2 regions of the Geobacillus sp. FSL W8-1251 genome follow, and region 1 is predicted to be linked to the other one. Evidence: a T-box and tRNA genes for the amino acid it is inferred to sense, from the RefSeq annotation. Region 1 holds a T-box; the other holds one or more tRNA genes.

The links. A T-box is a leader RNA that pairs with one kind of tRNA and senses whether it is charged. The one in region 1 lies ahead of NSS88_RS12875 (valine--tRNA ligase), so its partner is inferred to be a tRNA-Val.
Region 2: it encodes a tRNA-Val, which carries the amino acid that the T-box ahead of NSS88_RS12875 (valine--tRNA ligase) is inferred to sense. The anticodon was not compared.

What each region holds. Positions count from the first base shown of each region.
Region 1 covers NZ_JBBOUF010000001.1:2,445,857-2,453,627, forward strand. The annotation lists gene hemL (glutamate-1-semialdehyde 2,1-aminomutase) at 1-121, shown strand, start outside; gene spoVID (stage VI sporulation protein D) at 240-1,289, shown strand; gene ysxE (spore coat protein YsxE) at 1,332-2,363, shown strand; gene NSS88_RS12870 (hypothetical protein) at 2,402-2,590, opposite strand; T-box leader at 2,730-3,059, shown strand; gene NSS88_RS12875 (valine--tRNA ligase) at 3,160-5,802, shown strand; gene NSS88_RS12880 (bifunctional folylpolyglutamate synthase/dihydrofolate synthase) at 5,986-7,335, shown strand; gene NSS88_RS12885 (VWA domain-containing protein) at 7,365-7,771, shown strand, end outside.
Region 2 covers NZ_JBBOUF010000001.1:865,519-873,289, reverse strand. The annotation lists gene NSS88_RS04450 (methionine biosynthesis PLP-dependent protein) at 1-12, shown strand, start outside; gene metC (cystathionine beta-lyase) at 16-1,194, shown strand; gene NSS88_RS04440 (HD-GYP domain-containing protein) at 1,446-2,069, opposite strand; tRNA gene NSS88_RS04435 (tRNA-Val) at 2,322-2,394, shown strand; gene NSS88_RS04430 (PH domain-containing protein) at 2,635-4,122, opposite strand; gene NSS88_RS04425 (PH domain-containing protein) at 4,119-4,607, opposite strand; gene NSS88_RS04420 (ISL3 family transposase) at 4,737-5,912, opposite strand; partial or broken gene NSS88_RS16715 (IS1634 family transposase) at 6,327-6,524, shown strand; gene NSS88_RS04410 (DUF3986 family protein) at 6,883-7,155, opposite strand; partial or broken gene NSS88_RS16710 (IS982 family transposase) at 7,340-7,477, shown strand; partial or broken gene NSS88_RS04405 (IS982 family transposase) at 7,471-7,725, shown strand.

The DNA of each region.
Region 1 (7,771 bases):
AGGCATTTTCCTGCCGCCGTCGCAATTTGAAGGGCTGTTTTTGTCGACGGCGCACAGTGATGATGATATTGAATATACGATTGCCGCTGCTGAGCGGGTGTTTGCCCGTCTGCGCGGATAAGGAAAGGGGCTGCCGACGGTCGGCAGCCCAATTTTTTATCATACCGCCTCGTTTCCGTTCATACAATGGATAATGTCATAGAAACTATTTGCCGAAGGGACGGAAGGAGGAGGCCCGGTTGGAGCAATCGTATTTGCGTTTTTCATTGGAAGAATCGGTCTGGTTTAAAAGAGGACAGGAAGTCGCCGAGTTTTTATCCATTTCTCTTGATCCGGTCATTTCCGTCGATGAGTACGACCAATATATTACGATCCGCGGCGCGCTTGAGTTGAGCGGCGAATTCCACCAAGCGGGCGAAGGGCAGGCTGAAGCGGATGACGACGTGTTTGAGCTGGCTGGTTATCGGTTCATTCAGCACATTTCGGTGCGCGAAGACGGGATCAGCGAACTGTCGCACCGCTTTCCAATCGATATTACGATTCCAAAAAACCGCATTCGTTCCCTTGAGGATGTGTACGTGACGGTTGAATCGTTTGATTATGATTTGGATGAAAACGGAAGATTGCTGATCACTGCCGACATTTCGATCAGCGGCATTAGTGAAGCGCCGCTTGACGATGATTTGCCGGACGATGAGGAGGACGATGAGCCGCTGTTTGCCCCGTTTGAATCAATCGCCCGCAAGGAAGCGGCCGGTGAGGAAACGTTTGCTTCCGTGGATGATCTCACCGATGAGGCGGATGAACAGCCGGCTTTTGCCGCCGACGAAACGACCGTTTCCGTCATGGAGCCGGCCGCCATGCGTCATGAAGAAACGGAGGCTGAGGAAGAAGAGGAGGCCAAAGAGCCGTTTTTGCCGCTTGAGACGGAAACGAAGGAGGTCAGCGCACAGACGGAGGAAGACATCGCTTCGCTGCTGCCGCCAACTGAGGCGAAGGTATCGATCGGGGCGGCGAAAAAGGCGGTTGAGGAAGAAGAAGAAACGAAAACAAAAAGCGAAAATGCGCTTTACTTGACGAAACTGTTTGCGAAAAGCGAGGAGAAAGAGTTTACGAAACTGAAAATTTGCATCGTCCAGCAAGGAGATTCATTGGACAAGATTGCCGAACGGTATGATGTGACCGTCTCGCAGCTTTTGCGCGCCAACGATTTGGAAGGCCCAGATGACGTGCACGAGGGGCAGCTGCTCTATATTCCGGCCATGGCGGGAAGCCGTTCTTTCGCCTGAAAGGGACGCTTTCCGTTTCTGATCAGTAAGGGGGCGTAACGAATGGCCGCACAGGCTGACCGATATGAGGCTGTGCTCGCCCAGTACGGTCTTCGTCCAGAGCGCATGGAGCAGCGAGGCAAAGCCGTCAAGGTATACACGAACCGCGGTGTTTTCGCCTTAAAGCCGCTTGAAAGCGAGCAAGAAGCCGCCGCCGTTTGGCAGTCTCTCCAGCATGGCGGCCCCCGTTGTCTCCCACTTTACCTGACGCGGCGGCGGTCGCTGTTTGCCACAGAAGGCGGCCGTCTTTATTATTTGCAAGCATGGCATGGCGGCGAATCAAAGGTGGAGAAGGATGCGGTGGACGCCTTTTTTCGCGAGCTCGCCCGCCTCCATCGCGCCACCGTCCGTACGATCGAGGTGAGTGAGGAAGAGGCGGCGGCGTACCGAAAGCAAAAAAAGGACGAATGGCAACGGGCGCGGATGGTTTGGGAAGAACGGATTGAGCGGTACGAAGCGGCGTGGTACATGTCTCCGTTTCAGCTCCAATGCTGCACCTATTTTCATGAGGTGATGCGCGCGTACTCGTTCGCTGAAGAACGGCTCGATGTGTGGGAAGAGACGCTCAAAGAGACGAAGCAATGGCGCATCGCCTGGGTGCACGGCAAAGCGCGCCTCTCCCACCATCTCCCGCCGTATTGGATCAGTTGGGAGCGGGCGCATTGGAATTCGCCGCTCTTTGATGTGATCGCCGCGCTCCGTTTTCACGTACAGACAATGCCGCCGCTTGGGCGCGAGTGGCTTGAAGGGATGGGGGAGTACGAGAAGGAGCTGCCGCTGTCCGACGGGGAGCGGGCGTTTTTATACAGCCATTTGGCGGAGCCGCGTGGGTTTGTCCGCTGTTTGGAGCGGTATGAGGCCGCTTCGCGGAACGAGCGGAACGAACGGGAATATGTGGCCGCGTTGCAGCGTCGTTATTTGGCGTTCAAAAATATGGAGGTGCTCGTTATGCACCTTGTCCAACGCGACGCCGCGCGGCAGCAGGAAGAAGCGGTGGACAACGAACCGCCGGTGGATGAAAGCAGCAATGGTTAAATCGATTTTGAATGCAGCCCAAACAAAATGGCGTCCCACTAAATCCATTCCAGATGGAGCGCCACGGCAATGAAAACGAAGATGGCCAATAAAATGACATCAAACGTCGTTGGCAGAAAAATAGTGCGGATCGCTTGAAAAATGGTGAGCGGGATGATCACTTGGGCGCAGACGGCGCGCACTTGCCGAAGCCACGGCGGCCATGAATACGGGTTGAATCGCCGCATCGGTGTTCCCTCCTTCCCGGGTTTACTATACAATATGAAACAACAAAATGTTTGTCACCAACCGCCGGCCAATGGAATAAATAAATAAAAACTTGGCAAAGATGATGGACAATGGTAGTATAATAATCGAATCATGACGACAAAAGCGAAGACGGGGAGGAGTACAGCGGTCCGCGCCTGCAGAGAGGGAAATCGGAAGCTGCGAGATTTCCTAGGATGACGGCTGCTGGAAGGTCGCCCTTGAGCTGCTTCTTTGAAAGGCGCTGCTGCCGAGTAGAGGAAGCCGGCATCATGCCGTTATGCCAATGAAGCGCTTAAGCTTCTAGAAGGCCGGTCAACCAAACTGATTGTGGGCTCGCCAGCCGATGTTTCACCGGTGGGTTGGCCGTGTTGCAGTTCTCTTCATCACCAGCCTTCTAGGCTTAAGAAAAAAGGTGGTACCGCGAAAGTAGCTCCTTTCGTCCTTTTTGGATGAAAGGGGCTTTTTTGCTTGCCGGCTGTGCGGCATTGCTTAGTGGGAAGCCGCCGTCGGCCGCATTGTCCATCATGTTGAAGGAGGGAAATGAAACATGGCACAGCACGAAGTGTCGATGCCGCCCAAATACGACCATCGCGCCGTTGAAGCCGGGCGCTACGAATGGTGGCTGAAAGGAAAATTTTTTGAAGCGACCGGTGATCCGAACAAACGACCGTTTACGATCGTCATCCCGCCGCCCAACGTCACCGGCAAATTGCACTTAGGGCATGCGTGGGATACGACGCTGCAAGACATCATTACGCGCATGAAGCGGATGCAAGGGTATGACGTCCTGTGGCTTCCGGGAATGGATCACGCCGGCATCGCCACCCAGGCGAAAGTCGAGGAAAAATTGCGCCAGCAAGGGCTGTCGCGCTACGATTTAGGCCGGGAAAAATTTTTAGAAGAAACGTGGAAGTGGAAGGAAGAATACGCCGGCCATATTCGCAGCCAATGGGCGAAGTTAGGGCTTGGGCTTGATTACACGCGCGAGCGGTTTACACTTGACGAAGGGCTTTCCAAAGCGGTGCGCGAAGTGTTCGTCTCGCTCTACCGGAAAGGGCTCATTTACCGCGGCGAATACATCATCAACTGGGATCCGGTGACGAAAACCGCGTTGTCGGACATTGAGGTTATTTATAAAGAAGTGAAAGGCGCGCTCTACCATATGCGCTATCCGCTCGCCGACGGCTCCGGCTTCATCGAGGTGGCGACGACCCGTCCGGAGACGATGCTCGGCGATACGGCCGTTGCCGTGCATCCGGATGACGAGCGGTACAAGCACTTGATCGGCAAAATGGTGAAACTGCCGATCGTTGGCCGCGAAATTCCGATCATTGCCGACGAATATGTCGATATGGAGTTCGGATCCGGAGCGGTCAAAATTACGCCGGCGCACGACCCGAACGACTTTGAAATCGGCAATCGCCACAACTTGCCGCGCATTCTCGTCATGAACGAAGACGGCACGATGAATGAAAACGCCATGCAATACCAGGGGCTTGACCGGTTTGAATGCCGGAAGCAGATCGTCCGCGATTTGCAAGAACAAGGCGTTCTCTTTAAGATTGAAGAGCATGTTCACTCGGTCGGCCATAGCGAACGAAGCGGCGCAGTTATTGAACCGTATTTGTCGACGCAATGGTTCGTGAAAATGAAGCCGCTCGCCGAAGCCGCCATCAAGCTCCAGCAAACCGACGGCAAAGTGCAGTTCGTGCCGGAACGGTTTGAAAAAACGTATTTGCATTGGCTTGAAAACATCCGCGACTGGTGCATTTCACGCCAGCTTTGGTGGGGGCATCGCATCCCGGCATGGTACCATAAAGAAACGGGTAAAATTTACGTCGACTATGAACCGCCCAAAGACATCGAAAACTGGGAACAAGACCCCGATGTGCTCGACACATGGTTCAGCTCGGCGCTTTGGCCGTTCTCGACCATGGGCTGGCCGGATGTGGAATCGCCGGATTACAAGCGCTACTACCCGACCGATGTGCTGGTCACCGGTTATGACATCATTTTCTTCTGGGTGTCGCGCATGATTTTCCAAGGGCTCGAATTCACCGGCAAGCGCCCGTTCAAAGACGTGCTCATCCACGGCCTCGTCCGCGACGCCCAAGGGCGGAAAATGAGCAAGTCGCTCGGCAACGGCGTCGATCCGATGGATGTGATCGACCAGTACGGCGCCGATGCGCTCCGTTACTTCTTGGCGACCGGCAGCTCGCCGGGGCAAGACTTGCGCTTCAGCACAGAAAAAGTCGAAGCGACGTGGAATTTTGCTAACAAAATTTGGAACGCCTCGCGCTTTACCTTGATGAACATGGGCGGCATGACGTACGAGGAGCTTGATTTGAGCGGCGAAAAAACGGTCGCCGACCATTGGATTTTAACGCGTCTGAACGAAACGATCGAGACGGTGACGAAGCTCGCTGAGAAATACGAATTCGGCGAAGCGGGGCGTACGCTGTACAACTTTATTTGGGACGACTTGTGCGACTGGTACATTGAAATGGCGAAATTGCCGCTTTACGGTGACGACGAAGCGGCGAAAAAGACGACGCGCTCCGTGTTGGCGTATGTGCTCGACAACACGATGCGCCTGCTTCACCCGTTCATGCCGTTCATTACCGAGGAAATTTGGCAAAACTTGCCGCATGAAGGCGAATCGATCACCGTCGCTCCGTGGCCGCAAGTGCGCCCTGAGCTGTCGAACGAAGAAGCCGCGGAAGAAATGCGGATGCTCGTCGACATCATCCGCGCCGTCCGCAACGTCCGCGCCGAAGTGAACACGCCGCCGAGCAAGCCGATTGCGCTCTATATTAAGGTGAAAGATGAACAAGTGCGGGCGGCGCTCATGAAAAACCGCGCCTATCTTGAGCGGTTCTGCAACCCGAGCGAGCTCTTGATTGATACAAACGTTCCCGCGCCGGACAAAGCGATGACGGCGGTCGTCACCGGCGCCGAGCTCATCATGCCGCTTGAAGGATTGATCAATATTGAGGAAGAAATGAAGCGGCTTGAAAAAGAGCTCGACAAATGGAACAAAGAAGTCGAGCGCGTCGAAAAGAAACTGGCGAATGAAGGCTTTTTGGCGAAAGCGCCGGCTCATGTCGTCGAAGAAGAGCGGCGCAAGCGGCAAGATTACATCGAAAAACGCGAAGCCGTCAAGGCGCGCCTCGCCGAGCTCAAACGGTAGACAAACGATCTTGCTGTTGATTATGATGAAGACGAATCCGCTTGCGGGCGGGTTCGTCTTTTTCGATAGGGATGATGATGCCGAAGGAAAATGCCTTCGACATATACGATCCAGTCTTGGCCCCGATTGCCGCATGAAACCGGAAGCAGGACAAGACAACAACGAACAAGGAGGATGATGAACATGGTTCGAACGTATGAAGAAGCAGTCGCTTGGATTCACGGGCGGCTGCGGCTCGGCATGAAACCCGGGTTGAAACGGATGGAATGGATGATGGAACAACTCGGGCACCCGGAACGCCGCGTCCGCGCCGTCCATATCGGGGGAACGAACGGCAAAGGGTCAACGGTCGCCTATTTGCGCTCGATTTTGCAGGCGGCGGGCTATTCGGTCGGCACGTTCACCTCGCCGTATGTCGAGCAGTTTAACGAACGAATCAGCATAAACGGCCAACCGATTCGCGATGAAGAGATCGTAGAGCTCGTGCAAACGATCAAACCGCTTGCGGACGAATTGGAACAGACGGAACTTGGCGGACCGACCGAGTTTGAAGTGATCACGGCGATGATGTTGTATTATTTCGGCAAACAAAACATCCAAGACATCGTGCTCATTGAAGTCGGGCTCGGCGGCCGCTTGGACTCAACTAACATCATTTATCCGCTCCTTTCCGTCATTACGAACGTCAGCTACGATCATATGAACATCTTAGGCGATACGCTCGATCAGATCGCCGCGGAAAAAGCGGGGATCATTAAATCAGGGATTCCGCTTGTGACAGCGGTCAACGAGCCCGAGGCGTGGGAAGTGATCGCCAAAACGGCGGCGGAGCGGAAGGCGAAAACATATCGTCTCGGCGTTGATTTTACTGTAACAGACTGGAAAACGATCGCCGAAGGAGAGCAGTTTTCCCTCGCCACGCCGTTTGCCGAATATCGCGATTTGCGCATTCAAATGCCCGGCGCCCATCAAGTCGAAAACGCGGCGGTGGCGGTGATGGCGGCCGAACTATTGCGCCTTGGCTATTCGTTTTTGATCGAGCCGGAGCATATCGCCGATGGGCTGGCCACAGCCGCTTGGCCCGGCCGGTTTGAGCGGGTGAGCGGCAAACCGCTCATCATTCTCGACGGCGCCCATAACGAAGCCGGAATTCGCGCCCTTGTCGAGACGGTGCGCGCTCATTATCCCGACAAGCGCGTCCATGTCTTGTTCGCCGCGCTGACCGACAAGCCGCTGGAGCGGATGATTCAACGGCTTGATGAGCTCGCGGATACAATCACGTTTACCACGTTTGATTTTCCGCGCGCGGCAGCGGCGGAACAGTTGTATGCTCTTTCATCCCATCGGCATAAGGCGACTGTTCATCGTTGGAAGAAGTGGATCGGTGAGCAGAAAACACGTTTGTCGGCTCAAGAAATGTTGCTGATTACGGGGTCTTTATACTTTATTTCCGAAGTGAAAAAAAGCTTGTGTAAGAAAAATTTGCTATCAACAACGTCTATGAAATGGTATAATGAAGATAAAGAAAAATAGGTAATTTGTCATGAAACGGGGAGAGGAACATGAGGAAAAGGAGGTTTTTCCAAGCTCTTACAGCGTCGGTCTGGGCATTTTTGCTCATGTTTTGCACAGGTGGGAAGGAGGTTGCCGTTCAAGCCGCTTCTTCCTCTCTGCCATCGCTTCAATTGCAGTTTTCTTCGTCACAATCAGAGTACGCCAAGCCGCCAAACGGCGATGCCCAAGGCCGGCTCGATGTGACGCTCGTTCCACAAGGCGCTGTTTCAGGAATCATCCGCCCGCCGATCGATGTCGTGTTTGTCATGGACGTGTCGGGGTCGATGACGGCAATGAAGCTGCAAAGCGCCAAATCCGCTCTGCAAGCGGCGGTCAACTACTTTAAGTCCAATTACAACCAAAATGACCGCTTTGCTCTTATTCCGTTTTCCGATGGAGTGCGGGAAGCAAGTGT
Region 2 (7,771 bases), 1.6 Mb from region 1:
AAAGAGGTGTAAGCGATGGAACGGGAATGGTCGTTTTCAACGAAACTGCTCCATAATGAATGGAAAGTCGATCGCCACACGGGAGCGATGAGCGTGCCGATCCAGCACGCCTCCACGTTCCATCAGTTCGATTTCGCCACGTTCGGCAAATACGACTACAGCCGCTCCGGCAACCCGACGCGCGAGGCGCTTGAGGAAACGATCGCGGCGTTAGAAGGCGGAACGCGCGGATTCGCCTTCGCTTCTGGCATGGCGGCCATTTCGACGGCGTTTTTGCTCTTGTCCCGAGGCGACCACGTCCTCGTGACCGAAGACGTCTACGGCGGCACGTACCGGATGATCACGGAAGTGTTGACCCGCTTTGGCATCGAGCATACGTTTGTCGATATGACAGATTTAAACACAGTAGCGGAAAACATTCGTCCGAACACGAAAGTCATTTATATGGAAACGCCGTCCAATCCGCTGTTAAAAGTGACCGATATTCAAGGCGTCGTCAAGTTGGCGAAGGCGCATGGCTGTTTGACATTCTTGGATAATACGTTCATGACGCCGGCGTTGCAGCGGCCGCTTGACCTTGGCGTCGATATTGTCCTTCACAGCGCCACGAAATTTTTAGCCGGCCATAGCGACGTCGTCGCCGGATTGGCCGTGGTGAAAGATGAAGAGTTGGGAAAAGAGCTGTACAAACTGCAAAACGCGTTTGGTGCCGTTCTTGGCGTCCAAGATGCGTGGCTTGTGCTGCGGGGATTAAAAACGCTCCACGTTCGGCTGAAGCAGTCGTCCGAATCCGCCCTGGCCATCGCTGAGTATTTGGCGCGCCATCCGAAAGTGGAAGATGTGTATTATCCAGGGCTTTCGCACCACCCAGGCCATGACATCCAGCGCCATCAGGCGGCCGGGTTTGGCGCTGTGCTGTCGTTCCGTTTAGCCGATGAAGAAGCGGCTCGGACGTTCGTCCGAAACGTCCGCTTGCCGGTGTTTGCTGTCAGCCTTGGGGCGGTCGAGTCAATTTTATCGCACCCAGCGAAAATGTCGCATGCGGCGATGCCAAAAGAAGAGAGGCTCCGGCGCGGCATTACCGACGGCTTGTTGCGGCTGAGCGTCGGGCTTGAGGATGTCAACGATTTGATCGCCGATTTTGAGCAGGCGTTGTCGTTTGTTCAGGAGCGGCCGTCAGTTTCAACGCCATAGCCATCAGCCCGCCAAGCCTTCACAGCTCGGCGGGCGGGTCAAGATGCCGCTGAGGTTGACAACAGCCGCTCCTCTTTTAACTTCCCTCCGAAAGAAGTCTCCTACTTCTAAACGTGAAGGTGCGCCAGCACCAGTGAAAGTGGGAGATGAATGTCGGTTGGCGTTAGCCAACGAATAGGATAGAATATGGCTAGAACGGACACCTTCGGAACGAAGGGAAGCGTAAAGGGTTCTTGTGTGTGGCTTACCGTTCAGCGAACACACACAAGTCGCTTGAAGCCCCCACCTCTAAGCGAAGCGTAGGTGGTGGGTAGTTCACGCAAAATGGCATCGGGAACGCCGATCTTTCCGATATCATGCAGTAGAGCGGAACGATACAAGGCATCAAGCTGTTCATTCGGAAGGGAAAGCTTTTCCCCAATCGCGAGTGCGTAACGGGCCACGCGCAGCGAGTGCCCAGCTGTATAAGGATCGCGGGCGTCAAGCGCCGCTGTCAGGACAGTGATGAAACGGTTGAGCAGTTCTTTGTTCGTTCGGTCGCGTCGATGCACAGCGTCGATCATATGATTAAATCCGCGAAGTAAATAGGCAAATTCATCGGTATACACATTGTGGGCGACGGGTTTATACGTTTCGTTTTCCGCCCGTTTCATATGACTTAACAGCACACTGACCGGCTCATGGATCTCATCGACCAACAAGCGAGTCAAGAAAACGGAAAACGCGATCGAAAACAGCAAAATCACGGCTGCCCAGGGCCAATACGACCAATGGGATGCACTCGGTCCGGCGAGCGACCATTTGATTTCCGTCGCTAAGCTGAACAATGAGACAGGAAATGTGCTGCTGAACAAGACCGTCAGCTGCAGTTTCATTTTGAGCGACACCGGAAGCGGCGGGCGTTTTTCATCAATTCCCCCAGCCTTTGCAAGCAAATTCTCGTTTGATAGAACAATCAGAATGTAGAAAAAATACGATGTCGAACCGTTCCAACACGCATTATTCCTTTCGGGGAAGGCACCTTTCCTTTTTTCATCATGAATAGCGATTTTTTTAAAAAAGTTGTTGACAACCAACTTGCCCGTCTATATAATTAAAAATGTGTTCGATAGCGAACAACAAAATATGATTCCGTAGCTCAGCTGGGAGAGCGCCACCTTGACAGGGTGGAGGTCGCTGGTTCGAGCCCAGTCGGAATCACTAAAGTGGGAAGCTTGAAATCCTTGCATATATCAAGGATTTCAAGCTTTTCGTTTTTTATAGCATTTACTCAAATGACGGTCGTGCCATTTTGGTACCGAAGCATTTTTCGTTTGATTTTGATAGCAGGGCATCGATCTGATTGGATGCTTCCTTTTCAATTAAGATATAAATGGTTAACTATCATGATGTTTTTGAAAAAATAAAGCAGCATCATTTCATATGCTGCTGGTAGGTGATTTATTTGCTATTCACTTCAACGTAAGAAGGAATCGGACAAGCCTCTTGCTTTAAAGAACTGTACTGTGAATGTGGATCAATCTCCACATCTTTTGTGCGCGCTTCAAACCAAGAGGTGATCAACGGCTGTAGAGAAGAATCGATATCTAATAACGTTGTTACGTGAACCGGGTGTGCACGATTGGTCAGTTTTACACTCATGACACCAAACATTCGCTGTAGCAAAGAACGCTCAAATTGCAATTCAAGCAACTTTGCGCGTTTCGTTACGAGTGTTTCTACTGTAAAGGCACCTGAGCGAAGCTGCACATGTGTATCTTCTAACCGAAACGCTGTATGACGGTATTCTCGAATGCGGTTGATATAAGTAAACACCAACACAATCGCACCAAGAATAAAGAAAAGTGGTTTCCAAAATCCAATGGCAGCAACGAGGCTTGCAAAAATAGGCGGCCGAAGCCAAATCAACTTTTTTGCTTTAGGGGATGCATAATGTGTCATACTACGCAGTTGAAATTCTGGCAGCATGATGGCTATTAATTCATGTGCTTTTTCCGTCGGTAAGTACGGGAAAAATTCATTAAGGTTTTGGTCCTCACTCGGCAAAATTTCCCCTGCTGAAATCAGCTTAATGGTTGTCACACCGAGCAACTTTTGATAGCCGTTTTGTTTGTAAATGACCGCTTGTACTTTGTCTTTACGAATGGAAAAGCTTTGTTTAGAAAGCCAGCCTTTTTGTACATAAATGCGTTCATTGTCCATTGAAATGGTATATTGATAGTAGCTATTAAACGTTTTAAAGACGCCGATACCGACAGCTGCGAATACGGCAAGTAAGACGAGCAAGATGAGCAGCCATCCTGAAAGATGAGACATCACCGTATCTACATTAATGTATTTCTCTGGATGTACATCTGACCATATATTTAAGCCAATAGGAATGATGGCTAAAAAACTGAAAGACAAAAGGGACGCTTTCAAAATATCACGAATGGTAGTAGTAAAAAGAACTTGACGTTCAGATCCATGGATGGCTTCCCCAACCTGTTTCTCTTGATTCCCATTTCGTAAAACATAATCCTCTATCTTGATGCAATCTGCTTTGCTTACAAATTTCAATGTCACATCGCTAGTCGCTTCACCTGTTTCCATTGTGATCGATTGTACGCCAAATAATCGTTGCAAAACATTTGCCTGCGTTTGCACATTCTCAAATTTTTCGCGCGGTATAAATTGCTCTGATTTAGAAAATAGGCCCTTATGTATATGAATACCATCTTCAGCAAATACCACTTTAGTAAATAATGTCTCATAGATGCGAAACAGGAAACTGAATCCGAAAACCGCAATCGCACCCCATTGCACAATATTCATGAACATAGAGTTACTACCTGCATTTAGGAATAAAATGAACAGTATAAACAGATTGTTTTTGATAAGGTCTAGCATGTCATAGAATAGTTTTAGCTTGGAATAGCGAAACGTCATCTTTCATCAAGCTCCTTTAAACGGGCAAGCTTCGAAATATCATCGCGGAGCTTTATGGCAACTTCTTCCTCAATATGTGGAATGGTAACGCCGCCTTGCATCGTTTTAATTTCAATGGAGTGGACACCATATTTTCGCATAATGATGCCTTGAATCAATTCAATGGATTGTATTTTTGTCATCGGCACTACAACTTCCACTTTTGTCCAAACCCCGCTTTTAATGTATAAAAAATCATCCGTTAGCCCGTATCGAAATGTTTTATAGTATATCGGTGAGCTTACAAAATACGTCCACGGAATACCAATGATAGTAATGATAAACAGGGCGATCCAAACATACCGTAGCCAGTTCCACCAGTTAAAATAATCTGTGCAAAAATAAAGTCCAGTTATAACGACAAGGGAAATGAGTGATGTAATCAGTTCATTTAAATTGCGCACCTTCATCGCTTTAGGTGAGATTTGTTGATACTGTACTTCCATACGGTTCTCTCCTTTAAGTTGGAAAATTATCCATGCAATTTCACTTACGGTAAGTGATAAAAAAAGTTTCGTTTGAATAAGCTGTGATTGAAATTTTTGGTTCATCACCAAAAGTTGTACTTGCACCTGTCATGAAAGTATGTTAGCTGTTTCTAGCCGAACCCGCAATGCAAAACGCTGGATATTTCTGTATCCGTATCCCCGACGTTTCATCAGCTTGATCTTGTTATTTGTTCCCTCCATTTTCCCATTTGAATAAGGGGATAAAATGCACGATATGATTTCGTCTGTTCGTTTGACGAGTGATTTTGCGATGGCGCGAACAGCAGAACAAGGACAAAACAAATACCGATGAACCCAGGCGTTCAAACGACGTTTCGCTTGTCGCTCGTTTTGGCTTTTGGATACATAACGAAAATGTTGAAGGGATTGATAGACAGCCTGCAAGGAATCACTCTCTTTCTGCCACTCCCGCACCGTTTGGCGCTCCTCCTCGGTGAGTTTCTCGGGGCACTGGGTCAATAAGCGGCAAACATGCCGAACATGCCCATGTTTCTTGTTCCCTTTTCCGAAGGATTTGCGGCATCGATCCAACGCTTCCGTAAACAATTGAATCACATGAAAATAATCGACCACATGCTTCGCTTCCGGACACACCCCTTGAATGGCTTTTTTCATCGCTGGAGCCAAATCACTCACGACATACTGAACAGAACCAGACACAGGAGCCAACACACGTCCAATGGCTTCCTCGTTCTTTCCTGCTTCAACGGCATACACTTCTCCCGTTTCGGCATCCATGACTGCCACTCCGTAATCATGTCCTTTTCGAAACGCAAACTCATCGACACAAACTGCCTTTGGTTGGATGTCATTCGATAGGAAGGAAGGGGCATGGGTATAAAACCAGCGTTCAACGGTCGTGTACGGAAGCTTGAGCATACGAGCCACCGCCTGAATGGATGTTCCGATGCAAGATTGCGCCACCCATTGCTGAAACGCATCCGTCGCTGCACTTCGAGGGGAAATTCCGGGATAAGACGTGCTGAATGTCATGCCACATGTACAACAACGTCTACGCTCCACAGGGAGTTCCACCCAAAAGATGCCGATCCGTTGAGCATACCCATGCATCCATTGCTTCTTTTTTCCTGTCATTTTGATCGTGCGTTTCAAGCAAACAGGACATAACGGGCATTGTTCAGGAAGAGAAAGTTCGAAAATCCAACGTTCTTCTTCTTTTCGCACCTTTTGAATCAAAACATCTGGTAAATCGATGAGTTCTTTGATAAACTGAGCGTACATGCGAATTTTCCTCCAATGGTTTGGTTTGGACACCTTTACCATACAGGAAAATTCGCATTTTTTGTACCCTCTATTTTCTCTATGCACACCGATCTTCAATGATCAAGTACAACTTGTGGTGAAGAGCCAAATTTTTGTAAAACAGCTATTTCGAAAAGTGAGAGATCTTTGAAGGAAATGTTTTGGGCTATGAGATACATTTTTGCTCTTCGCATAGCCCACAGGATATGAGTATGAGATGAAAAACCCGAGTTCGACAGTTTTGAGGCCATTTTAGGCAAATGAAAATGGCCAAAATGCTGTTATATCAAAGATTTCGCGATGCGGATCCTAGAAAAAAACACTGAATTTCATAGGCACACGAATTCATAATTTATCCTTTAAAAAAAGCCTAATATCGCTTATAATATAGGCATGTACATACGACGAGTGACACGCAAAAACAAAGACGGAACGACTGTGGCGGATCCCCAGCTTGCTCATAATGAATGGGATCCAAAGGCCAAATAGGCGAAAGCGAAGGTGATGGATTCGTTCGGTCGCGAAGATGAAGTGGATCGCGCCGTCTTGGAGCGTCTGGCCAAAAGCATTTCGCGATTCCTTTCCCCTGACTCATGAATCGTGGCCGAAAGTAAGAGACGAATGCGAGCGTCTCATGCTTGGACATTTTTCTTCAAAAAACGGCGACCTTTATCAACGAACAGAACTGACGGCCAAACAAGCGCTATTCCTTGCGGCTCTAGGGCTGGAACCTCCTCCAAAGATTCTAGGCATCCACCCTCGCGCCTAGATACACGCCCGAAGTGTGCCCAAATGCCTCCGATCCCTTTTGTATCAAGGGGCGAGAGGCATTTTGTTTGCCTAGTGACTGTCGAACTCGGGTATACGATTAGAATTGAAAAATGCCCCAAGTGTTTTTCATCACTTGGGGCATGGATGAAGTTACGTTAGCAAATTCGTTCCTTATTTCTTATATTATATTATTTGCTTTTAACCATTCTTCAAATAGCTTACTTCCGACTTCATAAGATAAATCATCTGCATCAACAGTAAAAATCTTGTAACCATATTTTTCATGGAAATCATACTTATCTAATATTTTTTTAACTAATGTAGTATCTTGTTCATTATCTAAAAAAACTACCCATTTATTTTCATTCTGAATTTTATATGCGACTGCTTCTAAATCAACATTGTTCTCATAATATCCTAAATGAAGATGCTGATTTGGATCAAATTTCACGTTTATTCACTCCCTATAATTGATTTGATTACCATATGAAGTGATGTTTTTTCATATTAGGAGCTACATGATAATGTAGATAACCCGTGGTGCTAGATAAACTTGAGCAAGCATAAAAATAGCCCTTGCTGGCGGATCTCCTGTAGAATGAAAGTGCGACCTGCCATTCGAAAGGATAATCCCCATGCAAGAGCACTTTCATTTTACTACAGATCGAGCCAAGATTCAAAAGCAATATGCCGCCATTTTCGTTTTTGTTTCTGCTCGACTTTCATGCATTCAGGTGCATCTTCATCGTCGAAATCGCCATTTGGTCAAGCAAGGCTGTACGAAGAATACCAAATGGCGCTTTGGACTCCGTCTTGAAAAAACCAGAAACATCGTGCGTCTGAGACATGGGAGCAGTGGATCCAACAAAAACGCAAAGTGATCGAGACGGTGTTCTCGGTTCTGGTTGACCACTATCGCATCACGGGGATCCGAGCCAATTCGATTATCGGATTTGAAGTGGCACTAGACGGTATATTGTTAGCTTATTCCCTGGTTACACTTGGGCTAGTTGAGCGCTAAAGCTCAACTAGCACCACGGGTGGATAAATCATCAGCTTCTCTTCCG